Regions from separate parts of the Planotetraspora sp. GP83 genome, predicted to be linked through region 2. Evidence: riboswitches for the same ligand, from Rfam matches in the RefSeq annotation. Region 2 holds a riboswitch; the other holds the start of a gene.

Region 1 (15,815 bases), on a different contig from region 2:
TCCTGTCCCCGTCGGGCGTGGACGAGTTCCCCGCGCTCGACCCCGCCGGGCTCCGCGACGCCCTGGCCGAGGTGGCGTCGTTCGGCGGGCTGCTCATCGCGCACGCGGAGGACCCTGGCTCCCTCACCGAACCGCTCGGCCCGACATATCCGGAATTCCTGCGATCTCGCACGCAGGACGCGGAGCGCAGGGCCGTCGAGCAGGTCATCGAGCTGGCGGCCCGGACCGGCGCCCGCGCCCACATCGTGCACGTCTCGGCCGCCGCCTGCGTCGAGCCGCTGCGCCGGGCACAGCGCGACGGCGTCCGGATCAGCGCCGAGACCTGCCCGCACTACCTCACGCTGGCCGCCGAGGAGGTCAGCGGGCCCGCGTACAAGTGCTGCCCCCCGATCAGGGAGGCCGCCAACCGCGACGCCCTCTGGCAGGCGCTGGCCGACGGCGTGCTCATGGGCGTCGTCTCGGACCACTCACCGTCGACGCCCGACCTCAAGGTGCCCGACTTCGCCCAGGCCTGGGGCGGCATCTCCTCGCTCCAGCTCGGCCTGCCGGTCATGTGGACCGCCGCCCTCTCCCGGGGGTACGGCCTGGCCGACGTGGTCCGCTGGATGGCCGAGGGCCCCGCCGGGCTGGTCGGCCTGCCGTACAAGGGGGCGATCAGCGTGGGGGCGGACGCCGACCTCGTGGCCTTCGACCCGGCCGCCGAGTTCACCGTGGACGTGGCCGAGCTGCGCCACAGGAACCCCGTCTCCCCCTATCACGGCAGGACGCTCACCGGCGTCGTGCGGACGACGTGGCTGCGCGGCACGCCGATCGACTTCACCACCCCGCGAGGGCGGTTCCTCAGCTCAAAGGACGGACAGAGATGACGGACTTCACCCGGTTGCCCGATCTGGCGCTCCGCACGTACGGCGGGGCGGTCGTCGCCGCCAACGACGAGTCGTTCGCCGAGCGGGAGGCGCTCATCAGGCCCGGGCCGCCCGCGTTCCGGGCGCACACGTTCGGCGCGAAGGGCCAGGTCTACGACGGCTGGGAGACGCGGCGGCGGCGCGAGCCCGGCCACGACTGGGCGGTCGTACGGCTCGGCCTCCCGGGCGTGATCAAGGGCATCGTGATCGACACAGCCTGGTTCAAGGGCAACTACCCGCCGCACGCGTCGGTCGAGGCGTGCGCGGCGGACGGCCACCCGGCGCCGGGCGAGCTGGACGGCTGGGTCGAGATCGTGCCGAAGAGCCCGCTGAGCGGCGACACGGCCCATGAGTTCACCGTCGACGACCCGCGCCGCTTCACGCATGTGCGGCTGAACGTCTTCCCCGACGGAGGCGTGGCCCGGCTGCGGGTGCACGGCGAGGTGGTGCCCGATCCCGAGTTCCTGAGGGACCTCACCGTGGACCTGGCCGCCCTGGAGAACGGGGCCCTCGTCACGGCCTGCTCCGACGAGTTCTACTCCTCGCCGAACAACGTCATCGCCCCCGGGCTCGCCCGGAACCAGGCCGAGGGGTGGGAGACCGCCAGGCGCAGGGACGGAGGCAACGACTGGCTGGTGGTCGCTCTCGCCGGGGCGGGCACGGTGGCCGTGGCCGAGCTGGACACCGCGAACCTGGTCTTCAACGCTCCCGGCTGGGCCTCGCTGAAGGGGATCGACGCGGAGAAGGCGGCGCTCGACGACGACGCGGCGTGGTTCCCCCTGCTGCCGAAGACCCGGCTGCAGCCGGACACGCGGCACCGCTTCCGCCTCGACAGCGACCGCCGGATCACCCACGCGCGGCTCGACATCTACCCGGATGGCGGCCTGGCGAGGCTGCGCCTACTCGGCCGGCTGGCCGAGTGAGCGGGGCTGGCCGAGCGAGCCGGGGCCGTACGCGCCAGGCGCGGGTGGCCGGCGAGCTGCATGATCACGTGAAGTGACTTCGCAGGTCACCGCGGCTCGCGGGGAACCTGTGCATGATCACGCCGGGTGGAGGGGCAGGTCATGGCGTGCCCCCGGGACTCCGTGCATGATCACGCCGGGGGTGAGGGGGGGTCAGTGCCAGATGGTGATTTTGGTTCCCATCGGCTGCTGGCCCAGCGGCTTCTCGCCGATGACGCGGCCGGTGCCGACGAGGTCACGGATCTTGACCTTGAACCCGGCCGCCCGCAGCTCCGCGCTGGCGTCGCGCAGATCCTTGAACCGGACGTCCGGCACGTTGACGAAGTCAGGCGTGGCGACCGAGTCGTCGTTCTCCCACGGCCAGTGCCAGCCGTCGTCCGGGCCCTTGGAGATGGTCAGGTGGACGACCGCCCCGGCCACGACCTCCGAGCCGCCGGACGGGTCCTGTGCGATCACCGTGCCAGGCGGGGTGTCGTCGGCCGTCTCGTAGATCTGGACGTTGAAGCCCTTGTCCCGGAGGAACTGCTCGGCCTGGTCGCGCATCATCTGCGTGACGTCCGGCATGAGCAGGCCCGCGCTCAGCACCAGGTTGACGCTGGAGTTCTTCCTGACCCGCTTGCCGACCACCGGGACCGTGCGGACGACCAGGCCGCGCGCCACGGTGTCGCTCGCGGTCTTGCTGACCCGCCCGACGCTGAGACCCGCCTCGGCGATCTTCGTCCGGGCGTCGGCCTCGCTGAGGCCCTCGACCTTCGGCACCGGGATCGTCTCCGGCCCGGCCGACGGGATCAGCGTGAGCAGCGACCCCTTGGCGACCTCCGCGCCGGGTCCCGGCTCGGTGTCCAGGACCCTGTCCTTGTCGAGGCGGTCGTCGAAGCGGGCCTTGCCGATCTTGACCTCGAAGCCCGCCTTCTCCGCCTGCTGCCTGGCCACGGTGATGTTCTGGCCGAGCATGTCGGGCACCTGCGTGTAGCGGCCCTGGGAGAACCACCAGCCGCTGAACGCGATCCCGGCGACCATCACGAGGGCCAGGCCGACGATGAACCAGTTGGGCCGCCACCCGCGCACCCGCCCCAGCAGGCCGTTCGCGGCGGGCGTGGGCGGCAGTTCGGACTTCGGCTGGATCATCGTGTGGCTGATCGGCCCCTGCGTGTGCTGGCCGGGCATCCCGTGCCCGGCCGACATGTACTGGCCCGTGCCGTACGGCGGGGCCGTGCCGGCCGCGGCGGCCGTCGGCGGGCGGGTGGCGTACTGACCGGTGTGCGAAGCGGTGTGAGAAGCGGTGTGCGGACCGGTGGGCTGGCCGGTCCGGGGGAGCGAGCGGTGCGTCTCGACGGCGGCGACCAGCATGGCGGTCGCGTCATCCGGGCGCTTCGCGGGGTCCCGGTCCGTGGCCGCGGCGACCAGCGCGTCCAGCGCGGGCGGCGTCTCGGGGACGATCGACGAGGGGGCCGGGACGCTGTCGTGCACGTGCCGGTAGGCGACCGACATCGGCGTCTCGCCGTCGTACGGCTGCCGCCCGGTGAGCAGCTCGAACAGCATGATCCCGGCGGCGTAGACGTCGCTGCGGGCGTCCGCCTGGCCGGAGGTCACCTGCTCGGGCGACATGTAGCCGATCGTGCCGATCATGATGCCGGTCTTGGTCTGGTTGGTGGCCTCGACCGCGCGGGCCAGGCCGAAGTCGACGACCTTCACCCGGCCGTCGTCGGCGAGCAGCACGTTCTCCGGCTTGACGTCCCGGTGGACCAGGCCCGCCTGGTGGGCCGCGCCGAGGGCGGCGAGCACCGGGATCATGATCTCCAGGGCCTCGCGCGCGGGCAGCCGCCCCCGCAGGCGGAGGACGTCACGCAGCGTCTTGCCCGGGACGTACTCCATCGAGAGGTAGACGTGGGCTCCGTCGGTGCCCTGGTCGAAGACCTGCACGATGTTCGGGTGCGACAGGCTGGCGACCGACTTGGCCTCGCCGATGAACCTCCGCACGAACTGGGGGTCCTCGGCGAGCGAGCGGTGCATCACCTTGACGGCGACCGTGCGGTCGAGCCGGACGTCCAGAGCCAGATAGACGGAGGCCATGCCGCCCCGGGCGATCCGGGACTCGACGCGGTAACGCCCGTCGAGCAGCTGCCCTACGAGCGGGTCGGTAAGCGTCGTGTCCACCCGCCCGAGTTTACGGGTGATTTGCCGCTCGCATGGCTTGCGAACCCCAAACCGAGACCTATTCGGCCGCCCATTTCCACGTCCGGAAACCGGCGACCATTCCCAAAACCGCTATAAACGACGCGGCGAGGACGCCTCAGCGTAGCGTTTCCTCGGGATCCGCCCGGCCAGCCGCGCCTGCCGTCCGGCGGTGACTGCGGATCGCATGGCGGCGGCCATCAGGCCCGGTCGCCGCGCCCGGGTCACCGCGCTAGCGAGCAGCACGGCGTCACAGCCCAGCTCCATCGCCAGCGCCGCGTCGCTGGCCGTGCCGATGCCCGCGTCGAGGATCACCGGGACGCCCGCGGACTCCACGATCAGCTCGATGTTGTGCGGGTTGCGGATGCCGAGCCCCGACCCGATCGGCGCGCCCAGCGGCATCACCGCCGCGCAGCCGGCCTGCTCCAGCCTGCGGGCCAGGGCCGGGTCGTCGCCGATGTAGGGGAGTACGACGAACCCGTCGGCCACCAGCCGTTCGGCGGCGTCGAAGGTCTCGATGGGGTCGGGCAGCAGGGTCCGCTCGTCGGCGATGACCTCCAGCTTCACCCAGTTGGTCTCCAGGGCCTCCCTGGCCAGGCGGGCGGTCAGCACGGCCTCCCCGGCGGTGAAGCAGCCGGCCGTGTTGGGCAGGACCCTGATGCCGCGGCGCCGCAGCACGTCGAGCACCGACCCGCGGGACGCCGGATCGAGCCTGCGCATCGCCACCGTGGTCAGCTCGGTGCCCGACGCCTCCAGCGCCTGGTCGAGCACCTCCAGCGAGGGCGCGCCGCCGGTGCCCATGATCAGCCGGGAGGCGAACTTCTCCCCGCCCAGGAGGAACACGTCTTCCGTCAGCGCGTCGTTGAGAACCTCGTCCATCGTCAGCCTCCCTGGACCGCGGTGAGCACCTCGACCAGGTCGCTCTCCGACAGCGCGGTCGTCTCCCATCCGCCCCGGCTCACGACCTCGCCGTTGACCGCCACCGCGACACCGGACGTCAGGGGCGTCAGGCGGCGTACGGCCTCGCCGACCGTCGCCCCGTCGGGCAGCTCGACGTCACCGCCGTTGATCGTCACTTTCATCTGATCGTCACTTTCATCGGCACTTTCAACGGCTGAATCTCCCTGGATCGCAGGACTTCACGACGTCCGGCACCTCGCCGCCGGTCAGGAAGGCCACGACGGCCTCCGCGGTGATGGGGGCGAGCAGGACGCCCGCCCGGTGGTGCCCGGTGGCGGCGAACACTCCCGGCGAACCGGCTGGGCCGATGAGCGGCAGGTTGTCGGGCGTCCCCGGGCGGAACCCCACCGCCGTCTCCGTGAGCGCCAGCTCGGTGATGCCCGGGACCAGCTCGCGGGCGTCGCGCAGCAGCTCGTAGACGCCGCCCGCGGTGACCCTGCCGTCGAACCCCAGCTCCTCCACGGTCGCGCCGACGGTGATCTCGCCGTCGCCCCGCGGGACCAGATAGGCGGGGGAGCCGTGCACCAGCCCCCGCACGCAGCGGGTGAGGAACCCCTCGGGGCCGCGCAGCCGGAGGATCTGCCCCTTGATGGGCCGTACGGGCAGCCCCGGCAGGAGTGACGGTGACCACGACCCGGCCGCGACGACCACGCTCGTGGCGCGGACGACCTCGCCGGAGGCCAGCCGTACACCGCCGGGACGGTCGCCGTCGGCGTCGCCGTCGCTGTCGGCGTCCAGCGCGGTCACGCGGCCGGGAAGGAGCGTGCCGCCCGCCTTCTCGAAGGAGGTGAGCAGGGCGCGCAGCACCCGGCGCGGGTTCACCCAGGCGTCGTCGCGGGCGAGCAGGCCGCCCCGGACCGACGGCGAGAGCATGGGCTCGAACGCCCGGCACTCGCGCCCCGTCAGCCGTTCCACCCGCAGGCCCAGGGTCTTCTCGAAGGCCGCCAGCTCGTCGAGGTAGGCCATGTCGTCCGCGCCGTAGGCGATGTCGAGGGTGCCGTCGGTGCGGTAGTCGAGGGCGGCGCCGCTCTCGTCCTCCAGCTCGGCGCGGAACGAGGGCCATCCGGCCAGGGACGCGAGGCCCAGGCGGAGCAGCGGCTCCTCCGTGTAGGTCACCTCGCTGACGGGCGCGAGCATCCCCGCCGACACGTGGGTGGCCCCGCCTCCTGGGGCGGGATCGACGACGGCCACCGAAAGGCCCCGCCGGGCCGTACGCCAGGCGACGGACAGGCCGACGACGCCGCCGCCCACGACGACGACGTCGTAACCGGAGCCATAACCGGTGCCGTGGCCGGTCTCGCGGCCGGTCTCCGCACGGACTCGCCGTGGATCGAGCACAGCGCTCCCTTCGCCGGCATTACCCGGATCAGGTCGTTTGCGGTCGAGAGCCGTACGCTCTCCTCTCAGCCCGGCCCGCCGGGCTCCCGCGCGTCTTACGTTCACAGCCTAGTGCTGATCGGTGGGCGTAACGCACAACACGGGCATCTCGCGCTGTGCGTACTACTTACCCAAGTCGTTATCGAATCTCCATTGGCGCGTGCCCGGGTTGACAATCTATGGTCAGGGCGTGGATCACGTTGTGGTGGTGGGTGCCGGCCTGGCCGGCGTGCGGAGTATCGAGGCGCTGCGGGCCCACGGGTTCGCGGGCCGGATCACGCTCATCGGCGAGGAACCCCATCGCCCCTATGATCGGCCACCGCTTTCCAAGGCGGTGCTGCTCGGCGAGACCGACTCCACTGTGGTCGACTCCGACCTGGACGCCCTCGACGTCCGGCTGTGCCTCGGGACCGCGGCCAAGGGCCTGCGCGACGGCGTGCTGGAGACCACCGAGGGCGAGCTGGAGTACGACGGCCTCGTCATCGCCACGGGAGCCGCCCCCATCCGTCTGCGCGGCGAGGGCCACCAGCACGTCCTGCGGACCATCGACGACGCGCTCGCGCTGCGCTCGATCCTCGTCCCCGGGGCCCGCGTCGCCGTCGTCGGCGCGGGCTGGATCGGCGCGGAGGTCGCCACGGCCGCGGCCAAGGCGGGCTGCGCGGTCACCGTGGTCGAGGCGGGCGAGACGCCGCTCTTCTCCGCGCTCGGCGGCGAGGTCGGCCGCCACACGAGCCTCTGGTACGGCGAGGCGGGCGTGGAGCTGCGGCTCGGCGCGGTGGTCGGCAGCGTCGACCCCGACGGGCTCACCCTCATGTCCGGTGACCGGATCGAGGCCGACGCGGTCGTCACGGGCATCGGCGTGCGGCCCGCGGTCGAGTGGCTGAAGGGCTCCGCCGTCGCCCTCGACAACGGCGTGCTGGCCGACGAGCACCTGCGGACGTCGCTGCCCAATGTGGTGGCCGTCGGCGACTGCGCGAACTGGTGGTCCCGCAGGTACGGCCGGCGGCTGCGGGTCGAGCACTGGGACACCGCCCTGGGCGCCCCCGACACCGCCGCCGTCACGCTCCTGGGCGAGGAGGCGGTCTACGACCCCGTCCCTTACTTCTGGTCCGAGCAGTTCGGCCGGATGGTCCAGTTCGCCGGGCATCAGGGCGCCGCGGCTCGGCTGCTGCTCCGCGGCGACCCCGGCGCGGACGCCAAGTGGGCGGCCTGCTGGCTCACGGCCGACGACCGGCTCGCGGCCATCCTCACCGTGGACCGGCCCCGCGACCTGGTGCAGGGCCGCCGCGCCGTGGAGAGCGGCCGGCGGCTGGACCCCGCGCGCCTCGCCGACCCCATGGTCACGCTCCGCGACTGCATTATGGCCTAATCGAGGTGTTTCCTGGCAGCTTCCCTGTGGTAATGGTGGATCCGTGACGCTTACTGTTGCGCAGATCGACCGGGAGACCGACGAACTCGTAGGGGAGTGGCTCCCCCTCTCGGACGCCGCCAAGAACCTCGGGCTCAGCATCGGCCGGGCCAAGCAGCTGCTCAAGGACAAGAAGCTCGTCGGCGCCCGCAGGGGCGGCGGGGAGCCGCACATCCCGAAGGTCTTCATCGCCGGAGGAGACGTGCTCAAGGGGCTTCCCGGGACCCTGACCGTGCTCGCCGACGCCGGGTACGGCGAGGTCGAGTCCATCCGGTGGCTGTTCACGCCGGACGACTCGCTGCCCGGCTCGCCGATCGACGCGATCGTCGCCGGACGCCACACCGAGGTCAAGCGCAGGGCCCAGGCGCTGGGATTCTGACCACCTGACCCGTGGCATTGTGGTCGGGTGACCGACACCCGGCGAGAGCGACTCGCGCAGGCCAGGCTCTACCTCTGCACCGACGCCAGGCGGGACCGCGGCGATCTCGAGGACTTCCTCGACGCGGTCCTCGCCGGCGGCGTGGACGTCGTCCAGCTGAGGGAGAAGGGCCTGGAGGCGCGCGAGGAGCTGGCACTGCTCGACGTCTTCCGCGCGGCCTGCGAGAGGCACGGAGCGCTCCTGGCGGTGAACGACCGGGCGGACGTGGCCTACGCCGCGCGCCCGGACATCCTCCACCTGGGGCAGGACGACCTGCCCGTGCCGGTCGCCCGGGAGATCCTCGGGCCGGACGTGCTGATCGGCAGGTCCACGCACTCCGCGGCCGAGGCGTCGGCGGCGGCCGCCGAGCCCGGCGTCGACTACTTCTGCTGCGGGCCGATCTGGCCGACGCCCACCAAGCCGGGGCGTCCCGCGCCCGGTCCCGCGCTGATCAAGCACGCCTCCGATCTCCGTACGGCACGGCCGTGGTTCGGCATCGGCGGCATCGACCTCGGCACGCTGGATGAGGTCATGTCCTACGGCGTGCGCCGGGTCGTGGTCGTCCGGGCGATCACGGAGGCCGCCGATCCCGGAGCGGCGGCCGCCGAGCTGCGGGCCAAGCTGGACGCGACGCCCCTCTGACCGGGCTTCGACCGGATCCGCCCGGTTCCGGCCCCGGCGTCCGTGACGGGCGTGTGTGCCCGGGCGCCTGTGACCGCGTGTTCGACCCGGCTCAGGTTCGCCGGGAGGTGGCGGCGACCGCCAGCGACGCGAGAGCCGTACGGGCCGTCTCGTCGATGGGGGCCTGCTCCAGCGCGCGCAGCGCGTCGTCGAGGTAACGCTTGATCATCCCCTCGCACGCCGCCCTGGCTCCGGAGTCCTCGATCGCGGCGCGGAGCCGTTCGACCCCCTCGGCGTCGAGCCGCGGATCGCCGAGCAGGCTCCGCACGGTCTCCGCCTGCGCGGGCGACGCCTCGGCGAGAGTCCGGGCGATGAGGATGGTCCGCTTGCCCTCACGCAGGTCGTCCCCGGCCGGCTTGCCGGTCTCGGCGGGGTCGCCGAAGACGCCCAGGATGTCGTCGCGGAGCTGGAAGGCGATGCCGACCTGCTGGCCGTACTGCACGCACAGCTTGTCGATCCAGGGGCGCTGGGCCCCCGCCGCCAGCACGAGCCCGAGCCGGAGCGGCTGCTCCACCGAATACTTCCCGCTCTTGAACAGGGCGACGCGAAGGGCGCTGTCGAACGTGCTCTGCCCCTGGGCCTGCTCCAGCAGGTCGAGATACTGCCCGCACATGAGCTCGGTCAGCATGTGGTCGTGCACCGGCTGGGCGGTGGCGAGCGCCTCGGGCGGCAGTCCGCTGGTCCGCCACATCTGGCCGGACCACACCAGCAGCAGGTTGCCCAGCAGCACGGCGGCTCCCTCGCCGAACTGCTCGGCCGAGCCGTGCCAGCCCGCCTCCGCGTGCATCCGCTCGAACCGCCGGTGCGCCGACGGCATCCCCCGGCGCACGTCGCTCGCGTCCATCACGTCGTCGTGGATCAGCGCGCTCGCCTGGAGGAGCTCCAGCGACGCGGCGGCGGCGTGCATCGCGGGCTCGTCACCCCCGCCCGCCGCGCGCCAGCCCCAGTAGCAGAAGGCCGGGCGGAGCCGTTTGCCGCCCGCCAGGAAGTCCTCGGCCGCCGACAGCAGGGAGGCCAGGTGCGGGTCGGTGAAGAAGGGGCGCTGCCGGTCGACGAACTCCCGGAGCGAACGGTCCACCCCCGGGCGGATGAGGTCGAGCGGGGCGGCGGAAGCGGTCATGCTTCGAGGGTAACGGGCGTTGATCCAGTGTCCCATCAGCAGATACCCCGTTCGCGAGTCCCTGGTAGTCACCCGTGACGTCCACATGCCGATCGTGGTCTGCGCCGGAGACGCCGGGGCCTGTAACCTTGGGCCATGGCTCTCGGTCTGCCCTCACGACTTCCCGGCCGTGTCCCGACGGTCCGCGAGTTGCTGGCCGCGGGCGAGCGGTCCTTCTCGTTCGAGTTCTTCCCCCCGAAGACCGACGAGGGCGAGCGCCAGCTCTGGCGGGCGATCCGCGAGCTGGAGGCGCTCCGGCCGACGTTCGTGTCGGTCACCTACGGCGCCGGGGGCTCCACGCGGGACCGCACGGTCGGCATCGTCGAGCGGCTGGCCCACGAGACCACCCTCACCCCGGTCGCCCACTTCACGGCGGTCGACCACTCGATCCGCGAGCTGCGCCACCTCGTCGGCCGCTTCGCCGACGCGGGCGTGCGCAACATCCTCGCCGTCCGCGGCGACCCGCGGGGCGGCGATCCGCTGGACGAGTGGGTCAGGCACCCGGAGGGCGTGGCGTACGCGGAGGACCTGGTCCGGCTGATCCGGCAGGTCGGCGACTTCTGCGTGGGCGTGGCGGCCTTCCCGTACAAGCATCCGCGGTCGGAGACGATCGAGTCGGACACCGAGTTCTTCGTGCGCAAGTGCCGGGCGGGCGCGGACTACGCGATCACCCAGATGTTCTTCCGGGCGGAGGACTATCTGCGGCTGCGCGACCGGGTGGCGGCCAGGGGTTGCGACACGCCGATCATCCCCGGTGTCATGCCGGTCACCCAGATGAGCACGATCGCCCGGTCCGAGCAGCTGTCGGGCGCGCCGTTCCCGCCGGAAGTGGCCGCCAGGTTCGAGGCGGTCGCCGACGACCCGGCGGCGGTACGGAGGCTCGGCATCGAGCACGCCGCGGAGATGTGCCAGACGCTCCTCGACGAGGGGGCGCCGGGCATCCACTTCATCACCTTCAACCGGTCGAGCGCGACGCGTGAGGTGTTCCAGGCGCTCACCCCCGCCGCCGCGGTCTCCTAGCGCCCCGGTCATGGAAGGGCAGCAGGTGTGGACCCTTCCAAGCCCCCCTTCGCGTGATCATGCACATGTTCCCGCACGTACCGTCCTGCCTGGCGCTTCGTGCGGCGTGATCATGCACGATGAGGGCGCGACCGCCGGATGGACACTGCATGATCACGAAGAGTGTCGGCGCTGATCAGACCGCGTGTGGCGGAATCCGTGCGTGATCACGATTCGGGAAACCGCACGTCCCCAAGCTTCCCGGGATACCCAGCATGATCACGGCAGGGGCAGCTTCGTCCCCGCGATGACGTAGTTCTCGTAGCCGCCGGGGAAGACGAACTCCGTCATCAGGTCGACGAAGCCGATGTCGCGGTAGAGGTGGCGGGCCGCCGTCGGCGCGTCGTGCGTGGACAGCACGGCGACGCGCTCCGGGCGGCCCTCGCAGATGGCGTGGATCATCCGGCGGCCGATGCCCTTGCCCTGGTGATCCGGGTGGACGTGGATCTCGGCGATCTCCAGGGCGTCGCCGAACCATTCCTCGGAGGCCCGGGGCCCGGCCCGGTCCTGCAGGGCGCCGCGGACCACGTCGTGCCACCACTGCCCCGGGGCGCCGTGGAAGCCGTAGGCGAACCCGACGATCTGGTTCTCCTGCTCCGAGGCCTCGGCGAGCATGCAGACGAAATGCGGATATGTCGCGTGGTTCCGCATTATGGCCATGCGACCGGCGAGCTGATCCGAGGGCGGCCGCATGGCGACCGTGTAGATGGCGAGCACTGTGTCGAGTGCCGCTTTGAACTGGTCAGGCCCGACCCGCCGCAGTTGGATCACTTTCCGCAGACTAGCAAAGCCTTCCCGGGCGCCGGATGCCTCACTCGGCCCGGCGGGACCCGGCTCCGGCTCGCTCCACGCCGGCTCACTCCACCTCGGCCGGGGTGCCGGACGTCATCGCGAGCAGTTCGTCGAAGGTCGTGGGGAAGACGGTGTGCGGATGTCCAGCCGCGGCCCACACGACCTCGTGCTTGGCCAGCCAGGTGTCCACCAGCGTCCGCACCGGGGCCGGGTGCCCCACCGGGGCCACCCCGCCGATCGGCTGCCCGGTGTGCTCCCGGACGAACTCCGGCGTGGCCCGCCGTACCTTCGCGGCGCCGACGAGACCGGCGATCAGATCGGTGTTCACGCGATGGGCGCCGCTGGTCAGCACGAGGAGCGGAGCGCCGTCCGCGTCGAAGATCAGGCTGTTCGCGATCGCCCCGACCTCGCAGCCGAGCTGGGCGGCGGCCGTCGCGGCGGTCGGCGCGGACTCCGGGAGGACCACGATCTCGCCCTCCGCGCCGTGCGAGCGGAGGGCCTCGGCCACGCGGGCGGCGTTCGGATGCAACTTTTCTGACACGCGGCCACTCTAAACACCACGTGGAACAGAAACGATTGATTACCGCTTCATGTCCCACATCGGGACCACCAGCCCCATGCGCTATGGTCCTTTGATCTAAACATGACCTGAATGAGAGGTTGGTCACGATGGGGGCACGACGGCAGCTGGCCGCCGCGGCGCTGGTCACGGTGGGGGCCGTGACGTTCGCAGTGGGCGGCGTGACAGGTGCTGCGCAGGCGCGCGTTCTTCCCGCGCACGCGAGTACGACGGCGGCGCGCACGGAAGTCGCCGCCTCGGCGGCGTCCGCCGCCGGGACCGCCGCCCGGTTCACCGCGCCGCACAAGACGCTGAAGATCGGCGCGAAGGGCGCCGCGGTCCTGGCGCTGCAGATCCGGCTGAAGGAGCTCGGCTACGTGCCGGGCAAGACCGACGGCAAGTACGGCGGGACCACCATGACCGCCGTTTGGGCCTTTCAGAAGGTCCAGGGCATCGCGCCGACCAGCACGGTCGCGAGCAAGACCTGGGCGGCCCTGGAGAACCCGAAGGCGCCCGCGATCCTGGTGCCGAACGGCAAGCCCGACCGCGCCGAGGTGAACCTCACCAAGCAGATCATGGTGCTCTACCTCGGCGGCGTCCCGAAGCTGATCACGCACATCTCCTCCGGCAGCGGGATTCCGTACACCGAGTGGGCGGTGTGGAACGGCAAGCGGCAGAAGTTCACCGGCGACGCCCGGACGCCGACGGGCGACTTCAAGACGACCTGGCGGAAGAGCGGGTGGCACAAGTCGTACCTGGGCCAGCTCTATAACCCGATCTTCTTCAACGGCGGCATCGCCTTCCACGGCGCGCTGTCGGTGCCGCTCTACCCGGCGTCGCACGGCTGCGTGCGGCTGCCGATGCACGTGGCGGACGTCCTGCCCGGCGTGCTCGGCACCGGGGTGCCGGTGCACGTCCGCGGCAGGTTCGTCCGCTGACGGGCCCTTCTCAGGGAGGCTCCGCGCTCTTCGGAGGCCCCGCGCGACATGGTCGCGCGGGGCTTTCGGCGTCTTCGGACCGGCTTTTCGGGTGTCTTCATCGAAAGCGTGTTCGTTGACACGCTTGACAGTGGACATGGTCGAATCTATGTTCGATGGAGTGGGCGTGAGGCTCGCGGCTCGCGCCCACCCCAGCGGTACCGTGCCTTCGTCGTCGGCGGAGACGAGCGCGGCACGGCCCGCGGCGTGGGCCGGACGGGGAGAGGGGAAGCTCCTCGTCCGGCCGCCCACGGATACGAGAGAAAGGCGCGACGGCTCGAACGAAATTGTCGGTGCGGTCTGCGACTGTGATCTCACCGGCGACCACCGCCGGCTGCCACGACTCAAGGAGGCGGGCATGACTGGACCGGGTATGACGGAACAGAACGAGCGCAGCGGGCCTCGGGTCTCGCAGACGGTTCTCGCGCACCTCGCGGACGCCAGGACCTGCCTGGCCGACGCCTCCGTGGGTCCCACCCCCGCGGACCGCTACGTGTCGGCGCATCTCGCGGCCCTCCGGGCGGCCGCCGCAGTCCTCGCGGCCAGGCCCAGGCCCATGGACGGGCGGAGGCGGCGGCTGCGCAGCGCGTGGGAGCTGCTCCCCGACGCGGAGCCGAGGCTCGCCGACTGGGCGGCCTACTTCGCGGTCAGCGCGACCAAGCGGGCGGCGGCCGAGGCGGGCATGGTCCGCGTCGTCACTCCCCGGGACGCCGAGGAGCTCATCGTCGAGGCGGAGAAGTTCGTGAGCCAGGTGGAGTCGATCCTGGGAGTGCCAGGCCAGTCCGCCCTCCCGATGGCCGGCTAGGACGCCCCGACGCCTGTGCTCCCCGTGAGGCGCCTCCGCCCGCGACTACGCCAAAGGGGCGGGTGAGTCCGGCGCTCCCGGAGAGCCTGACAGGCGACTTTCGGTCAGAAAGGGTCAGAAGGACTCGACGGCGCGGCGGGCCTCCGCGTCGAGCACGCCCCAGCTGATGAACTCCTCGGTCAGCTCGACCGGCGACTTGTCATAGATGACCGCGAGGGAGCGCAGGTCCTCCTGGCGGATGGACAGCACCTTGCCGTTGTAGTCCCCACGCTGGCTCTGGATAGTCGCCGCGTAACGGGCAAGCGGGCCGGCCTTTTCCTTGGGAAGCTGGGACAGCCGCTCCAGGTCGATCACAAGCTTGGGCGCGGGAGCAAGCGGGCTGGGGGCGGCACCGCCGGGAAGCAGCTCCGACACCGGCACTCCGTAGAAATCGGCGAGCTCAGCGAGCTTCTGCACGGTCACAGCACGGTCGCCACGCTCGTAGGAGCCCACGACGACGGCCTTCCATCGCCCGCGGGACTTCTCTTCGACACCGTGCAGGGACAACCCCTGCTGCGTGCGGATGGCGCGGAGTCGCGCGCCCAGCGACTTGGCGTAGTCAGACGGCATCGTGTGGCCCCCGGCTTTCTATGTCTGTTCTCACTTGATTGTGCGTCCTTGTCCTAAGCGTTCCGAACACCGGGGTTCGCACCTGAGACAGGCACCTTCGGTGACCGCTGCGTCGGGTTTTACCCAGGAAGGTCGCGTGTTGTGGTTACGGACAGTGACGGTAAAGCCGTGACTCTCAAAGGTCAAGCTGATTGGAAAAAAGAGCCCCAAACAGTGTTCTGACCGAAATCCTCCGACACCCGAGTCCGGCTCGGGTTTCGGACGCGCCGCCGCGGGCGGACGACCTGCGAGTCCGCGCGTCGTCGCTGGCGGGAGGGGGGTGCGGAGCCGTACTGATACGCTGGAGCGGCCAGACACCCTTTTAAGACCCGTCCCGTGAGGCGGGAAAGGTGGTGACTTTTTGATGCCTGATGCCCAAAATCCGGCCCGTGCAGTGCTGGAGGGGCCTGACATCCACCGGGCGTTGACCCGGATCGCGCACGAGATCCTCGAGCGCACCAAGGGCGCCGAAAGCGTGGTCCTGCTCGGGATCCCCACCCGCGGCGCCACGCTCGCCCGCCGGATCGCGGAGCGCATCGCCCAGTTCGAGGGAGTCAAGGTCCCCGTCGGATCCATCGACATCACGATGTACCGCGACGACCTCCGCCTGCGGCCCGCCCGGCCGCTGGGCCGCACCGAGCTGCCCCCGGACGGGGTCGACGGCCGGACCGTCGTCCTGGTGGACGACGTGCTCTTCTCCGGCCGGACCGTCCGCGCCGCGCTCGACGCGCTCAACGACGTGGGCCGCCCCCGTGCCGTCCAGCTCGCGACCCTCGTCGACCGGGGCCACCGCGAGCTGCCCATCCGCGCCGACTACGTGGGCAAGAACCTGCCGACCTCCAAGAGCGAGAAGGTCAAGGTCTTCCTGGAGGAGACCGACGGGCGCGACGCCGTACTGCTCATCAAGGAGGACGGCCGATGAAGCGGCAC
Region 2 (15,815 bases):
GCATCTAACTGGGCGGGAGCCAATGGTGATCATGCACAAGGGGAGTACCAGATCACGAAAGCGGAGACCCCTGCTTAGACGCCCGGATCGGGAATCTACGCATGATCACGAGCGGCGTTGGACCTGCTCAGCCAGGGCACGCGGAAATCTGTGCATGATCACGGACGGTCTTTGAGGCGGGGGCGGAGGGCGTCGACGCCCTGCTTGACCACGCTCTGAACCGTGGGCTCGCGGACGGTCAGGGCGCGGCCGACGTCGCGGAGCTGCTTGGCCCGGTGCAACTGGGCCCGCCAGTCGGTCCCGGTGGCCCGGTGGGCCATGTCGACCTCCACCTCGACGACCCGGAAGCCCTTCCTCAGCAGGTCGACCGTCATGCCCGTCTCGACGCCGAACCCGTGGGCCAGTGGCCGCGCCGCCTCGAACGCCTCCCGGGTCAGGCATCTCTGCCCGTTGAGTGGCTGTGTCGGCGCCCAGCCCGTCAGCCGCTTGATTCCGTCGCGGGCCAGCCGTACGACCATGCCGTGACCACCGAGCTTGACCCGGGTCGTGAACGTGGCGATGGTCATGTCGGCCGAGCCGGAACGGACCGGGACGATCAGCGGGAGGGCCGCCCCCGCCGTGTCCCCCAGGTCCGCGTCGAGGAAGAGCAGGTGCCGCGGCACGCCCTCATCGAGGAGCCGTACGGCTTCCGCCCCGCTCTCCATCGCCGCGGCCTTGCCCCTGTTGCGGCTGTGCCGTACGACACGGGCGCCGGCCGCCCTGGCCACCCGGCCGGTCTCGTCGGCCGAGCCGTCGTCGACGACGACCACGAGATCCACGCCGGGCAGCTTCAGGGCGGCCGCCACGGTGCCGCCGATCCGGTCGGCCTCGTCCTTGGCCGGGATCACGACCGCGGTGTCCGGAGTCGGCACCACCAGCTCGCCCATGTGTGTCTAGCCCTGCTGTTCCGCCGTGAGCACGTCGGCCGGCACGGCCTCGTGCACGGTGAAGACCGAGTCCAGGCCGGTGACCTGGAGGATCTTCCGTACCGCCGGCCTCGGCGCCGCCACTTCCAGGCTGCCGCCACGCTCGCGTAGCCGCTTGAGCGCGGACAGCAGCACGTTCATGCCGGTGGAGTCGCAGAACTCCACTCCGGACATGTCGATGACCACTCGGTCCGGCCCGGTTTCCAGCAGCCGGGTGAACTCCGACTGCAGCCGGGGAGCGGTATATAGGTCAATTTCGCCGGAGACGGCCATGACGGCGTGACCGGCGTGGGATTGCGTCGCGACTTTGAGCTCCACGAGGCGCACACTAGCGTCGTGACGGCCCCGGGTCACGCTCCTACGGAATTACCGAAGAGTCGTCCGCCCTTTGTCCCCGATTCCGTGGGCAAGTAAACGCGGAGTGCGCGAAGCTTAACGGTATGCGACACCGGCTTTGCCGGAAGGGGGGCCCGGAACCTCCGCGTCTTGGTCGTCACTTCGTGAAGGAGGGCGGGCGCCGAGCACAGTGGGCCCGACAGCATAATGAACACTGAACTTCCCGAGGATCCCCAGCGTCGGAGGCTACGGGAGCGGCTGGAGGTCATCCAGGTCCGCACAGAGAAGGCGTCCTCATGGCGTGACGCCGCCGCGCCACTCCGGCCGCTGATCAACCGCGAGGGGTACGTCCCGATCAGCGCGAGACTGGCGGGCGAGGACCTGGACTTCCTCGCCGCGGCCCGCGAGGAGCTGCTGAGCTTCCTGGAGCTGGGCATCCGGTTGCTCGACCTCCACCAGCCGAGAGACGCGGGCGGCATCACCAGTGACGCCGCCAACCCGATTCTGCGCTGCCGGAGCTGCATGTGGCGGTGGCCCTGCCCGACGTTCCGGGCGATGGCCGAGGCGTTCGTGCCGTACGACCACCCCGGAAGCCCCGAGGAGGATGAACGGCTCCGGCACCAGGGCGATCCATGACTCCCGGCACGGTCAGGGTGAGAGCGGCAGCCTGATCTCGAAGCGGCAGCCGGGACCTTCGTTGACCACGCCGATCTCGCCTTCGTGCGCCTCGACGATGCCCCGGGCGATGGCCAGGCCGAGCCCCGCGCCACCGTCCGGGCCGGGGGTCCGGGCGGCCTCGCCGCGGAACGCCACGTCGAACACGCGCGGCAGGTCGTCCTCCGGGATCCCTCCGCAGCAGTCGAGCACGGAGAGGCTTGCCATCCCCCCGTCGGCGACCGCTCGGACGGAGACCGTCCCGTCGGCGGGGGTGTGGCGGATGGCGTTGACCACCAGGTTGCGTACGGCCCGGCCGAGCTCTCCGGCGTCCGCGTTCACGGGCACGGCCGCGTCGGCCTCGCCGGACAGGTGAACCCGCTTGGCCCGGGCGAGGGGCTCGACTCCCGCGAGAGCATCGGCGAGGAGGTCGCCGAGCCCGACCCGGCCGCGCGACAGCCTCAGCGAGCCGGCGTGAATCCGGGAAAGCTCGAAGAGGTCGTCCACCATGCCCGACAGGCGATCCACCTCCAGCCGGATCTGTGTGTGATAGCGCTTGACGGTGTCCGGGTCGCCGGCCACACCGTCCTCGAGCGCCTCGGCCATGGCCCGCATCCCGGCGAGCGGAGTCCGGAGGTCGTGGCTGACCCACGCGACCAGCTCACGCCGGGCGCTCTCCAGGGCGCGCTCCCGCTCCCGGCCGAGGCGCAGCCGCTCGTACGCCTGCTCCAGCGCCGTGCTGATGGTCTGCAGCTCGGCGGGCAGCGGCCCTTCCGGTGGGCTGAACCGGCCCGAGGGCGACACCTTCTCCAGCGCCTCCACGACGCGCCTGCTGGCCAGCACCACCCGCCTCGCGTTGACGAGCGCGACGCCGAGGCCGACGAGCCCTCCGATGGCGACGACCGTGAGCACGATGTTCTTCGGGCGACCGTCGATGACCATCTCCAGCGTGATCGCCACGACCCCGGCGAGCGTCGCCGTGACGGTGACGACGGCGACCACCGCGAGCATCACGCCGATCGAGCGGCGGCGGAGCACCCGCAGCAGGGCGAGGCCGAGCCCGGCGATGATCAGGCCGAGCCCCGCGGTGACCGCGACGATCTGGAGGATCATGTCATCGGCTCGTATCGGTAGCCGACCCCCCAGACGGTGACGATGCGCCGCGGATCGGTCGGGTCGGGCTCGATCTTCTCCCGCAGCCTGCGCACGTGCACGGTCACGGTCGAGGAGTCGCCGAAGGACCAGCCCCACACCTGGTCGAGGAGCGCGGTGCGGCTGAACGCCTGGCGGGGGTTGCGCAGCAGGTAGACGAGCAGGTCGAACTCCCGCGCGGTCAGCGTGATCTCCTCGCCCCCGAGCCGCACCTCGTGGGCGCCCACGTCCACCACGAGATCGCCGTCGCGCAGGACGCCGGTTCCCGTGGGGACCAGCGCGCCCCGGGCCCGCCGCAGCACCGACTGGACGCGCAGCGCGAGCTCGCGCGGGCTGAACGGCTTGGTGACGTAGTCGTCGGCCCCCGTCTCCAGGCCCACGACCCGGTCGATCTCCTCGCCGAGCGCGGTCAGCATGATCACCGGCACCGGCCAGCGTTCCCGCAGCTTCCTGCACACCTGGAGGCCGTCCATCTTCGGCAGCATCAGGTCGAGCACGAGCAGGTCGGGCGGGTCGGCCAGGGCCCGCCGCAGCGCCTCTGCGCCGTCGCCCACGCATTCGACCTCGTGGCCGTCCCGTTCCAGGTAGCGGGCGACGACCTCTGCCACGGTCGGGTCGTCGTCGACCACCAGCACGCGCGCGGCGGCGTTTCCAGTCATCTCACTCCTAGGTCGTGTCCGTGGAGAAGGCACACCCTCACGGTATGGCCGCGCCGGGGTGTTCTCCGAGACACGTCATCACACCGTAAGGCCGGCCGGGCAGGTGCCGATGCGTGCCGTACGGCTGTCGCCCCGGCGCTGAGCCACGCGTCTTTGCGGAAGAGCTAGCGGGCTCTACGCCGCACTTGCGGACAAAGCGGTCAATCTTGGCCGCGCAAGGTCGCGACTGTCGGTGCCACGGCGTACTTTGTGGTCATGGCCCGTACTGTGCTGACCGTTCTGGGGATCATCCTGGCCCTGTGGCTGGTGTTCGGATTCGTGATCCCCGCGCTGTTCGCGACGCTGAAGTTCCTGTTCATCATCGCGATCATCGCCTTCCTGGTCGTCGCGGCGATCACTCTCGTCGGGAAGATGTCCCGCTGACGTGACCTCACTCCAGGCCGCCACCAGGTCGCTCGCCGGGTCCGGCATGGGATCCGGCGTAGGGTCCCTCGCCGGATTCCTCGCGGGGTTGTTCGCCGGCGTGCTCGCCGGCTCTCCCGGGCTCGGCCTGGTGACCGCGCTCGGCCTGGCGGGCGTCACCGTCCTGGTGTTCGCCTGGATCGTCGGCCGCCTGGCCGGCGTCACCGCGCCCGAGCCGTCGCCCGGGTGGCGATTCCAGCACGGCCGGATGCTGTTCGTCCGGTTCCGCGACCCCGGCACCGCGGGCCGTCCACGTCCCCGCGCCCCATCGGCAAGCCCGGCGCTCGCCTGATCCCTCGCCCCGTCCTCGCGGCCCGTCCCTCAAGGCACGTGCCGTACGGCTCCGCGACCCCGGCGCGGCTCCACGCGGGTGATCACGAGCGCCTTTCGTCATCTCTCGTCTCCGCGGGCATGCCCATCGCAGGCATGTCTCGCATGAGACGCCATCCGAGCGACATGCGCCCTGGACTCCGCCTCACCGCCCAGAACTTGGCGAGGGCGCGCACGTCCGGCTCGCGTCCCGCCCTCGCCTGACCGGTCAGACCTCGGCGGGGCTGCGCGTGTCCGGCTCGGCGTCCCGGCACATGTCAGGCCCCAGACGAAAGGCTCCGCCGATGTTCGATTTTGTGCTCGTGCCCGCCTACGACCTCATCCGTTCCCTGAGTGACCTCACCGGAGCGGTGCTCGCGATCGTCCTTTTCACGCTCGGCGTTCGGTTGCTCCTGCTCCCGCTCGGCATTCGCATCGCACGGGGACAGCGGATCCGGATGCGGCTCGCCCCTGACGTCGAGAAGCTGCGCAAGCGGTTCCGCCAGGATCCCGTACGGCTGAGCCAGGAGGTCAGCGCCCTCTACGCGAAGGAGGGCACGTCGATGGCCTCCGGCCTTCTTCTGCCACTGGCGCAGTCGCCGTTCTTCATGGTGGCCTACCGGCTGTTCACGTCCGCCGTGATCGCCGGCCATCCGAACCTCCTGCTCGCGCAGGGCGTGCTCGGCGTGCCCCTCGGCGAGCACTTCGGCGCGGTGCTGGCCGGGGCGGGGCTGTTCAGCGCGCCGGGACTGGTCTTCCTCGGCCTCTTCGCGCTGCTCGTGCTGGCGGCGTGGGTGGCCTCCCGCAGAGTGGACGAGGGCGTGCCGATGCGGCGGCTCCTGATGCTGCTGCCGTTCGGGACCGTCCTCGCGGCAGCGGTGCTTCCGCTCGCGGCGGGTCTCTACCTGCTCGTCACGACCGCCTGGACGACCACCGAACGCATCGTGCTCTATCCCCGCCCCGCCTGAACGGCCTTGGGGTCGTCGGCCCGTCCGCTGGCCGGGGCGACCGCTGTCTCAGGTACCGGCCCGTCCGCGTGCGGCCCGGGGTGCGCGCCGGATGCGGCGCCGGGCGAAGCGTAGGGCAGTCTCGCGAAGCGCCGCATGATCTGCTGGGCGAGCCGACCGTGAGCCACCACGACAACGGCGAAGGCCACGATGAGCGCGGCCAGAAGCGGCAGTTGCCCGTCATCGGCCAAGACGATGGCCTGCCCGTCGGTCACCCCGGTCCGGGCGCAGGCCCAGCCGGTAAGCGCCGCGGTGGCCCATCGGCCGCTGCGGCTGATGGCCGGGCGCGCGGTCGCGGTCGCGGCGGCTGGTACGGCCAGCACGGCGAAGACGACGAGAATCCCCACGGTCACTCCCAGGGAGAAGTGGCCGTCCTTGCCCATGGCGAGCGCGACCGCACGCATCAGGAGGCGGGCCACTGCTCCGCTCACCAAGCCGGCTATCAGCGCCGCGGCCAGCGCCGCGCCCAGCGCGCGGCCGAGCCGCCATCCGCTTTTCCGCATTCCATCCCCTAACGTTCCAAACGGTTATAGGGGTGGTCTTCGGATTGGGCAACGCCGGAAGAGTTCCGCAACCCGCCCGTGATGAGCGGGGTCTCGTCGGCCCGGGCGAAGGGCCGGAATGGCCAGGCGAAAGCCGGCCGGGGGCTATCCCGGGGGGCCGCCAGTGGGCTAGCCGACCTCGCGAAGCTCGGGGGTTCCGGTCTTCTGGGCCCTGGTTTCGGTCTTTCGCGCCTGCCCGTTTCGGGCGGGCCAGGTGGCGTGGACGATGGCCCACACGGTGGTGAAGTCGCCCTCGTGGCGGACTCCCCAGCGGTCCGCGAGGTACTCCACGATGCCGAGTCCCCGGCCGCCCAGCGACGAGAGCGTGGGGCGGCCGGCCCGTGGCTCGGTGGTGGCTCCCCCGTCGCTCACGGCTATCTCGATCTGGCTCTCGGAGCAGATCCATGCGACTCTGAGCTGGCCGGACGGGAGCGGATGCGCGTGTCGCAGGGAGTTGCTGACCAGCTCGCTCATGACCAGCACCGCGTCGTCCACCGCGGCTGCGCGCATCCCGGCGCCCTGCAGCTCCGCACTGAGGCGCTGACGTGCGACGGCGACGCTCGACAGTGCATAGGGCAACATCACGACGCTCGACGCACCCACCTCCCCGATTCCCCGTCAGGAGACTAGTCTCCAGTACGACCGAAATGCCCCGTTCGATCGTCCGGGAAACCGTGCCTCCGATCACAGCTTGTGCACATTGGACAATAGATCAGCTCTTACGTGGCTACCTCCTTACCGCTCCGGTGTGTCGCATCAGGTAAGGGGGTCGCCCCGTTCAGAACGACCCGCATCCGGGTGCCTCCGCCGGGCCGGGGAAGGGCTGTGACGTCACCTCCCTGGGCCCTAGCGAGGCTGCGCACGATGTAGAGGCCGAGGCCGACCCCGCCGAACCTGCGCCGGTTGCCGCTGTCCGCCTGGACGAACCGCTCGAAGACCCGGTCCCGGTCGGCGGGCGCGATGCCGACGCCCTCGTCGTCCACGACGAGCACCACACGGCCGTCCTCCGGCCAGGCCTCGACCCGGATCAGCCCGCCGTCCGGGGAGTATTTGAACGCGTTCTCCAGGAGTTGCCCGAGGAGGATGTCCGTCGCGAGCGAGTCGCCGTACACGCGCGGCAGGCCGTCCGGGATGTCCACCTCCACCCGGTGCCGGTCGGACAGGACCGGCAGGCCGAGCGTCGCCGCCCTGACCCGCTCCGCGAGATCGAAGATCTCGACCTTCACCTTCAGCTCGTCCGCGCCCGCCCGCGCGCCGAGCAGCAGGTGGTCCATGAGCTGACCCAGCGACCGGGCGCGCTCCGCGATCGTGTGCACGGCGGAGCGGCGCTCGCCGTCGGACAGATGGTCCCATCGGGAGTCGAGCGTGCTGGCGAAGCCCCGCACGATCGTGATCGGAGTGCGCAGCTCGTGGCTGGTGGTGGCCAGGAACAGATCCTTGGCCTCCTCCAGCTCCTTGGCCCTGGTCACGTCGCGGAAGTCGACGACGCTCTCGCCGGTCTCGTGGATCTCCGCGCGGAGGACGTCCAGCCAGCGGCCGGACGACAGCTGGATGGTCAGCTTCTCCCCCGGCGCGGGTAGCGGGAACGGCGGCGGGCCGCCGATCACCTCGTGGGCGGAGAAACCGGTCAGCTCGGCCGCCGCCGGGTTCCACTGGATGACGTCGCCGGCTTCGTCCAGCACGGCGATGCCGTCGGCGCTGGCGTCGAAGACCGCTCGCTCGTGGGCGCGTTGCCGTACGGCGTCCTGGTAGGCCATGGCGTTACCGACGGCGATCCCGGCGTGTCCGGCGAGGAGCTCCAGCAGCTCCAGCTCCAGATGGCTGGCCTTGCGCTTGGCGAACAGCGCGTAGAGCGCTCCATAGGGACGCCCGCCCACGGCCGCGATGCCGACGGCGATGGTGTGCAGGCCGGGCACCCGCGCCCAGATGAGGTCCTGGAAGCCTTCGGGGCCGGTTTCGAGCATCACGGTCTTGCCCGTGCGCAGCAGCTTGCCGACCAGGCTGCTGTGCAGGTCGGCGGTGGCGCCCCGGAGGGAGTCGGGTAACTGGTGAACACCCACCAGCCGGAGGCGCTCGCCGTCGATCGACACGAAACCGCCCGCGTCGGCCCCGGTGAGCTCGGTGAGGCTGGCGGCGATCCGGTCGAGCACGACGGGCAGGTCGAGCTCGGAGTTGATGTCGCCGACGACGTCGGTGAGCCGTCGCACCAGCCGGGCGCGCCGGGCGACCCGGTCGCGGGCGGCCTCGTCGTCCTCGGTCGGGTGGTACACGTTGACATAGCCGAGCAGCGCCCCCGTACCGGTTCGCAGCGCGCTCGTGTCCACCCGGACGTCGAGGAGCCTGCCGTCCCGATGGAATCGCCGGGTGCGCAGCGACACCGGGCAGCCGGTCCGCACGCGTTCGAGCACCGCGTTGTGCTCGGCCATCAGCTCGGCGGGGACGATCGGCGCCCGCCTGCCCATCAGCTCCTCGGCCGGCCATCCGAACAGCCGCTCGGCCGCGGCGTTCCAGCTCAGGACCGCCAGGTCGCGGTCGAGGGCGACGATGGCATCGGGCGAGCTCGCGACGACGGCGCGGGCGATGCCGTCCTCGTCCGCGTCGTGTGCCCTGGTGTCACCCACGCCCCCCATCGTGCCTTCTTTCCTCAGGTGATCTTGGGGTTTTCCGCCGGGTGGGGACACCTCCGATACGCTTCCCTCAGGTAGCGACAGGAAGTGGGGCGCCATGTCCACAGGGGACCTCGAAGCCCTGCTCCGTGTGACCGCGCCGGGTTACGTGGGGGAAGCCCCTCCCGATGTGGCCTTCGGGACCACCGACACGCCGGTCGGGCGCCTCACGCTCGCGGTGACCGGCCGCGGTGTGGTCGCCTGCAGCTACGACGACGAGCACGCGGTCTTCGCACGCGTGTCGAGGGCCATCGGGTCGTTCATCGGGCCCGATCCCCGCCGCCTCGACCCGGTCAAGCGCGAGCTTGACGCGTATTTCGCGGGCAGGCTCCGGACCTTCTCGACGCCTGTGGACCTCCAGCTCGTCAGCTCCTTCACCCGGACGGTCGTGCAGATGATGCTCGCCGTGCCGTACGGCAGCGTCACGACATATCAGAAAATCGCCGAGCGGATCGGGCGGCCGCAGGCGCTGCACGCGGTGGCCAACGCCCTCGGTGGCAATCCCGTGTGCGTCTTCGTGCCGTGTCATCGGGCCGTGGACTCGTCCGGCGCCCTCGGCGGCTACGCCGGAGGCCCCGCCGCCAAGGAGCAACTCCTCCGCCTCGAAGGCGCCCTTTCCTAGACAAGCTTCCCCAGCCTCTCCCACAACACCGACCTGACTCACACGACGCCAGGCGACGCGATCAGCCGGCCGCCGACGCACCCCTGGTCGCCGGACGAGAGCCGTCGGCGTCTCCCGGAAAGCGTCCTGGCAGGAGGCGCCGCAACAGGCGCGGCGGTCCTGTTCTTCAGCCAGCTGATCGCCCCGTAAAGGCGCGGGAGGCCCGGCGGGTGAGGGATCCGAGTGCCAGCGTCACCAGGGCTGCGACGAGGAACGCGGCGAGCGCGGCGTTCATCCACGGCTGGTGGACGAACCCGATCGCCGAGCGCACGTGGCCCCACATCGTGTCCCACCAGCCGACCGTCGGCGTGGCCGTGACGATCCAGTAGGCGACGAAGCCGAGGACCCATGGCACGACCATGAGCCAGCGCGACGGCGCGTCGCCGGCCGTGTTCCACCGGGCGGCCCCCTGGAGGAGGAAGTAGTCGACCACGAGGACGGCGAACATCGGGACGAAGACGGCGCCGATCACGCTCAGGAACGCGCTGTAGGAGTTCACGTCCACGAACAGCGCGATCACGGTCGTGAGCACGCCGATGGCGACCGAGATGATCCGCCGGTCCACGCGCGGCAGGAGGTTCTGGATCGAGACCGTCGTCGAGTAGACGTTGGCGAACGACTGGTCCACCTCGCGCAGCACCAGGATGCCGAAGAAGAGCGCCCCCAGCGGCGCCGCCACGAACGGCTCCCACACCCTGTTCCCGTCGTTGCCGACGAGCGCGAGCGCGGCGATGCCCAGGGCCAGGCAGGCGACCTGCGCGATCGTGTATCCGCCGACCACTCCCGTGAACGCGGCGGCGCTCGACCTGGAGTGCCGGGCGTAGTCGGCGGCCATCGGCACCCAGGAGACCGACAGCGCGATCACGTAGTCGACGGCGGGGGCGAAGGCTTCCCAGGAGCCGTGGGCCAGCGACGGCCCCCTGCTGAACAGCGCTACCAAGAGCCAGACCATGGCGACGACCACGCCCGCCGTCACGTAACGTCGCAGGATCCGCACCGCGCCCAGCGGACGGATCGTCAGCGCGATCGTCAAGGCCCCGGCCACGATCGCCCACACCTTGTACGGCACCGCCGTACCGAAGACGGCCTGGGCCCCGGTCGCGATGACCCAGAGCTCGAAGGCGCCCCAGCCGAGCATCTGCACGATGTTCAGCACGGTCGGAACGTAGGACAGCCTCGCCCCGAAGAGCCCCCGGAGCAGCACCATCGCAGGCTGACCCGTCCGCGCGCCCGGGATCGCGGCGAGGCCGACCATGGCCGTCCCGATCAGGCTGCCGACGACGGCCGCGAGGACGGCCCCCGTGAAGGTGAGCGGCTTGCCGGTGAGCGGGTCGAGGAGGAGCAGCGCCCCGGAGAAGCCGAGGAGGCTGACGCCGAGGTTGGCCCAGAAGGACCCCTGGTCGAGCAGGCCCAGAGTTTTCGGGGCCTCCTCGTCCAGGGTCAGCGGCACTTCCGCGTGCTCGGGGGACTCGGGGGACTCGGGGGAAACGACGGCGGACGTCATCGCACACTCCCTACGCCGGCATTACCCGGACAGGTTCATGCGGTCGGCGGCGCGCCTCGTGGAGGAGCCGCCCTCTCAGCCCGGTTTCGCCCGAGCTCCCGCGGTATCTGAAATGTCGTACCGGATTATGGCATCAAAGGGTCAAATGTCCAAAGATCTACGCGACATAAGGGGGTTGGCCGGTCTCGCTCACCATCGGACGTCCGGCGGCGGCCCACGACTGCATGCCGCCGTCCACGTTGACGGCCTCCCAGCCGACGTGGTTCAGCCAGGCGGTCGCGTGGGCCGAGCGTCCGCCGACCCGGCAGATCACGTAGACGGGCCGCCCCTGCGGCACCTCGCCGACCCGCTGCTGGAGGTCGTTCAGCGGGATGTGCGCGGCCTCCGGCGCATGGCCCGCCCGCCACTCGTCGAGTTCGCGAACGTCCAGCAGGTACGCGTCATCAGGTACGGCTTTCGCCGCGATTTCCGGCATCGTCATGCGCCCAGTATCCATGTCGCGCCGCCCCGCGCGGGCTCGATGCCTCCCTGGAGCCCCAGCGCTACCAGACAGGGCGGAGGGCTGCCCGGCCTCCGGAGGCGTCCACGAAGGCGCGAAGGTCCTCGTGCAACCGGTCGAGACGGTCGGGCCCGATGATCGACGCCCATCGGTCCTCGGCCCGCCCCCAGAGCTCGTCGGCGTGCTCCACATAGGTCCGGCCCTTCGCCGTGAGGCCCAGCACGCGGGCCCTGCCGTCCGTCGGATGCGGGCGCCGCTCCACGTAGCCCCAGCCCTCCAGCTCAGCCACGATCTTGGAGGCCGCCTGCTTGGTGACCCCGAGGTGGTCGGCCAGATCGACGGTGGTGGCGTCATCTCGGCCGAGCAGGAACCGGAAGGTGTACCCGTGTGCGGGGCGCAGTGGCTCGCGCCCCTCCGCTTCGATCCCCGCGTGCAACTCGTCCGTCATGACGCGATAGGCCATCGCGATGAGCAGCGGGATCTCGCCTCGTCTGCGGATCATGCCAGCGCCCCCCTTGACCAGATGGTCAACCTGATTTACCTTATCGGGATATTAGTCAACTGCATTGACCATATCAGGAGGTAAGTGATGACAGTGGCCACGCTCGCCGACGCGCCGGCCTTCCAGTTCGACGGGGTCACGTTCCGGCCGCTCGCGGTGCCGTCCAGAGGATCCACCGAGCTGGCCGTCTGGCGTGCCGAGCTGCCGCCGGGGAAGGTGGGCGCCGAGCACAGCCTGACCCACGAGGAGATCCTGATCGTGCTGAAGGGCACCGTCACCGGGACGATCGGCGGCAGGCCCGTCGTCGCCGGGCCGGGCGATGCGGTGATCTTCCCCGCCAACACCCCTGGGCGGCTCGGCAACACCTCGGACACCGAGCCGGCGGAGTTCATCTGCTGCACAACGGCCGGGATCAAGGGTTTCATCGGCGACCAGACGATCACGCCACCGTGGTCGGCCTGATCCCTATTTGAGCAGGCGGGACAGGCGGCGGTCCGCGAGGGGCTTGCCGCCTGTCTGGCAGGTCGGGCAGTACTGCAGCGACGAGTCGGCGAACGACACCTCCCGGATCGTGTCGCCGCACACGTCGCACTTCTCGCCCGTACGGCCGTGCACCCGCAGGCCCGACTTCTTCTCCGACTTGAGGTCCTTGGCGGCCAGCCCCCGGGCTCGCCCCACGGCGTCACGCAGGGTCGTCACGATCGCCTCGTGCAGGCCGGCGATCTGGGCGTCGGTCAGCGTCGCGGCGATCTTGAAGGGGGACATCTTGGCCACGTGCAGCACCTCGTCGGAGTACGCGTTGCCGATCCCGGCGATCACCTTCTGGTCCCGGAGCAGCCCTTTGATCTGCGTACGGCTCCCGCCCACGATGGCCTTGAGCGCGTCGGGGGTGAAATCGGCGGCCAGCGGATCGGGGCCGAGGCTCGCGACGCCCGGGACGTCCTGGGGGTCTCTCACGACGTAGACGGCCAGGCGCTTCTGGGTGCCCGCCTCGGTGAGCTCGAACCCGGGCGCCCTGCCGTCCTCGTCGGGCGAGAGCCGTACCCGCACCGCGAGGGGGCTCTTGCCGGGGCGGACGGGTTTCGCGCCCGAAAGGTCGTCGCGCCAGCGCAGCCACCCGCCGCGCGCGAGATGCGTGACGAAGTGCAGGCCGTCGACATCGAGATCGAGGAACTTGCCGTGCCGGGTCACCCCGGTGACGGTGAGCCCGCCCAGCGCGGTGACAGGCGGGTCGAAGGTCTTCAGCGCCTGGATCGCCACCACGTCGACACCCAGGACGGCATGGCCGACGGCACGCTCACGGAGGAACTCGGCGAGCGCCTCCACCTCGGGTAGCTCCGGCATGCCCTCCACAGTAATCGGCGGCGATCGGCGTTCGCGAGTGGACGCGGACGAGAGCCTCGATCGTTTCCACAGCCTGTGGACGATCAGGGGACGTCCCAGAAGGCGAGCTCGTGGTGCATCCCCTCGGTGAACAGCGCCTTCGCCCGGTCGGGGTCGGGGGCCGCCTCATCGATCATCACGGCGATCCGCTCGGCCAGCGCGGCGAATCCGGGATCGGCGTAGGTGTCCACCCAGGCCCGGTAGCGCGGCTCCGTGGGCGGGTTCTCGGCGAGAATCCGCCCGAGTGTGGAGTATCCCCACATGCAGGGATAGAGCGCGGCGAGGCCGTCGGCGTAGTCGGCCGCCGACCGCAGCAGGAAGGCCGTGTACGCGGCGCAGGCCGGACCCTTGACCGCGCCGTCGAGATCGGCTCCGAACTGGGCGGACAGCGACCGGTGCAGGGACAGCTCGTCGTGCCAGGTCAGATGCGCCAGGTCAACCAGGTCGCCGAGATGGCCGTCCGGAGCCTGCCAGGCCAGCCTGGAGAACACCCGCACGTAGTCGAGGAGGAACAGGTAGTCCTGCTCCAGCCACGACCGGAACACCGGCACCGGCAGATCACCCCTCACGATGCCCCGCACCGTCGGATGGGCGAGCTGGGCGTCGAGCAGGGGTCTGCCGATCTCGTGCAGCTCGCGAGAAATCGTCATGAATCAACCATTCCAGAGGCGGCGGACCATCGGGCGCGCGTGCTCGCCGTACCTCCTCCCGAGTTCAGGCGAGGTCCGGGTCGAGAGTCGAAGCATTTGCTTGATCGCGCACTCCGGATCTCCTTCCAGTCCGTCCTCCTCCATGATCGCCCGGACGATGTCGCCCTCGACGTGCTGGGCATCTGCTCTCAGGCCTGCGCGACTATCAGGCTCCACGTGCCGTCACGGGCCGGTGGTGCCAGGCGTTTTCACGCCCACCCTGGGGCACGTCATCCGCCCGCGGCGTCCTCGGCCTCCCAGCGCAGCAGGTCGCCCGGCTGGCACTTGAGCACCTCGCAGAGCGCGGCGAGCGTCGTGAAGCGCACCGCCTTGGCGCGGCCGTTCTTGAGTACCGCCAGGTTGGCGGGCGTGATCCCCACGCGGTCCGCGAGCTCGCCCACGGACATCTTCCGCCTGGCCAGCATCACGTCGATGTCGACGGCGATCGGCATCAGATCACCTCGTCCAACTCGGCCTGCATCTGCGCCGCTTCGACGTCGCGCGCGACGGCCTGGGCGAGCAGCATCCGCAGCACGAGCACGATGAGCGCGACCCCCAGGATGGCCAGGCCAACCCCGCCCATGATGACGGTGACGCCCGGGTCGGCCCGCTGGCCCGGCGCATTGAGGGCCGTGACCGCGAACCACAGGAGGGCAGCCGCCACGATCGCGCCGATCACGACGTCCACGTACCGGAAGGCGGCGTGGGAGAACACGGTTCCGCGTCGCACCATCGTCACCAGCCGCCATACGCAGACCAGGGCGACCTGGACCGACACCATGCCCAGGATCGTGATCACGCGCAGCGGGGTCAGCGGAAGCGACCCGTCCTCCGGGTCGCTCCCGCTGATCAACACCCACACCATCCCTGCCTGTACGAACACGGTGCCGGCGAGCACCACCACGAGCACGGCGCGAAGCGCACGCACTGCCAGCTTTCCCATGGCCCATCCTTCCATCGAGTTACGATGGGAATCTATCGAACTTCGATAAGTGAAGCAAAGGTTTGGGACAGACACGGCAGCTGTAGATCGTGATCTTCGTGGTGCTTGTGCCCTGGGCAGCCCCCGGTCGCCCTGGCCCTCCCCGCAGTGATAGCGGTGGGCCAGCGGGTGAACCTCTCAGGCCGTAGGTAGATCTTTTAGCGCGAACACCAGTGACAGACCGGCGGGCGAGGGCTGCGACAACGCGGGCACGAGTTCAGCCGGAGCAAGTGCTGGAAGCAGAGGCACGGGCGAAAGCCCCGGGGACGCGGCGTGTGGAAGGTGCGGGCATATCCCGGATCGGCTCGCTCCCGGGCTGCTGATCGCGACCGGGCAGTTGCTGCCGATCTCTGACGTGCAGCGGCTGGCACGGACCTCCAAGCTCGTCCGCATGCTCGTGGGCGCTGAGGGCCAGATCCTGAACATGGGCCGCGCCGTACGGCTGGCCACCACGGCGCAACGGCAGGCCCTCATGGCCCGCTACGCCACCTGCTACTGCGAAGGCTGCCCCATCCCCGCCGACATGTCCGAAATCGACCACGTCAAAGGCTGGGTCGACGACGGCGTCACCGACCTCGACGAACTCGCACCCGCCTGCACCTGGCACAACCGGGACAAAGCCGCGCCCGCGCGCTACACCGTCCGCCGCAACGACGACAGCACCTGGACCCTCATCCACCTCGGCAGAAAAGGCCGCTACGCCAACCGATTCCGATGCTGAACCGCACACAAGCACAGGCGACACCCAGCCGTACAAACAAGCTGAGCCGAACCGGCGACACCGAGCCGTACAAACAGGCTGAGTCGTACGGGCGACGCTGAGCTCTGCAAAGGGGCTGAGCC

The links. Region 2 has a riboswitch for thiamine pyrophosphate ahead of ABH927_RS15220 (cytosine permease). Riboswitches for the same ligand answer to the same signal wherever they lie in the genome.
Region 1: linked by a shared signal. The riboswitch ahead of thiO (glycine oxidase ThiO) and the one ahead of ABH927_RS15220 (cytosine permease) in region 2 are both predicted to bind thiamine pyrophosphate.

What each region holds. Positions count from the first base shown of each region.
Region 1 is NZ_JBGCBZ010000003.1:306,656-322,470, reverse strand. Features, by position in the region: gene allB (allantoinase AllB) at 1-866, shown strand, start outside; gene alc (allantoicase) at 863-1,828, shown strand; gene pknB (Stk1 family PASTA domain-containing Ser/Thr kinase) at 2,021-4,024, opposite strand; gene ABH927_RS06305 (thiazole synthase) at 4,136-4,921, opposite strand; gene thiS (sulfur carrier protein ThiS) at 4,924-5,124, opposite strand; gene thiO (glycine oxidase ThiO) at 5,150-6,340, opposite strand; TPP riboswitch at 6,329-6,440, opposite strand; gene ABH927_RS06290 (NAD(P)/FAD-dependent oxidoreductase) at 6,570-7,748, shown strand; gene ABH927_RS06285 (Rv2175c family DNA-binding protein) at 7,792-8,166, shown strand; gene thiE (thiamine phosphate synthase) at 8,194-8,847, shown strand; gene ABH927_RS06275 (polyprenyl synthetase family protein) at 8,939-10,006, opposite strand; gene metF (methylenetetrahydrofolate reductase [NAD(P)H]) at 10,142-11,065, shown strand; gene ABH927_RS06265 (GNAT family N-acetyltransferase) at 11,324-11,875, opposite strand; gene ABH927_RS06260 (YbaK/EbsC family protein) at 11,961-12,437, opposite strand; gene ABH927_RS06255 (L,D-transpeptidase family protein) at 12,566-13,393, shown strand; gene ABH927_RS06250 (SAV_6107 family HEPN domain-containing protein) at 13,791-14,237, shown strand; gene ABH927_RS06245 (transcriptional regulator) at 14,352-14,846, opposite strand; gene pyrR (bifunctional pyr operon transcriptional regulator/uracil phosphoribosyltransferase PyrR) at 15,250-15,807, shown strand; gene ABH927_RS06235 (aspartate carbamoyltransferase catalytic subunit) at 15,804-15,815, shown strand, end outside.
Region 2 is NZ_JBGCBZ010000009.1:141,299-157,113, forward strand. Features, by position in the region: gene ABH927_RS15160 (glycosyltransferase family 2 protein) at 159-926, opposite strand; gene ABH927_RS15165 (STAS domain-containing protein) at 933-1,283, opposite strand; gene ABH927_RS15170 (hypothetical protein) at 1,509-1,937, shown strand; gene ABH927_RS15175 (sensor histidine kinase) at 1,950-3,068, opposite strand; gene ABH927_RS15180 (response regulator) at 3,065-3,766, opposite strand; gene ABH927_RS15185 (hypothetical protein) at 4,022-4,189, shown strand; gene ABH927_RS15190 (DUF6412 domain-containing protein) at 4,191-4,520, shown strand; gene yidC (membrane protein insertase YidC) at 4,843-5,505, shown strand; gene ABH927_RS15200 (hypothetical protein) at 5,487-6,047, opposite strand; gene ABH927_RS15205 (ATP-binding protein) at 6,216-6,668, opposite strand; gene ABH927_RS15210 (PAS domain S-box protein) at 6,806-8,707, opposite strand; gene ABH927_RS15215 (methylated-DNA--[protein]-cysteine S-methyltransferase) at 8,811-9,374, shown strand; gene ABH927_RS15220 (cytosine permease) at 9,541-10,917, opposite strand; TPP riboswitch at 10,907-11,029, opposite strand; gene ABH927_RS15225 (rhodanese-like domain-containing protein) at 11,075-11,398, opposite strand; gene ABH927_RS15230 (MarR family winged helix-turn-helix transcriptional regulator) at 11,460-11,918, opposite strand; gene ABH927_RS15235 (cupin domain-containing protein) at 12,006-12,380, shown strand; gene ABH927_RS15240 (Fpg/Nei family DNA glycosylase) at 12,384-13,262, opposite strand; gene ABH927_RS15245 (TenA family protein) at 13,346-13,951, opposite strand; gene ABH927_RS15250 (helix-turn-helix domain-containing protein) at 14,221-14,442, opposite strand; gene ABH927_RS15255 (DUF2975 domain-containing protein) at 14,442-14,933, opposite strand; gene ABH927_RS15260 (HNH endonuclease signature motif containing protein) at 15,328-15,693, shown strand.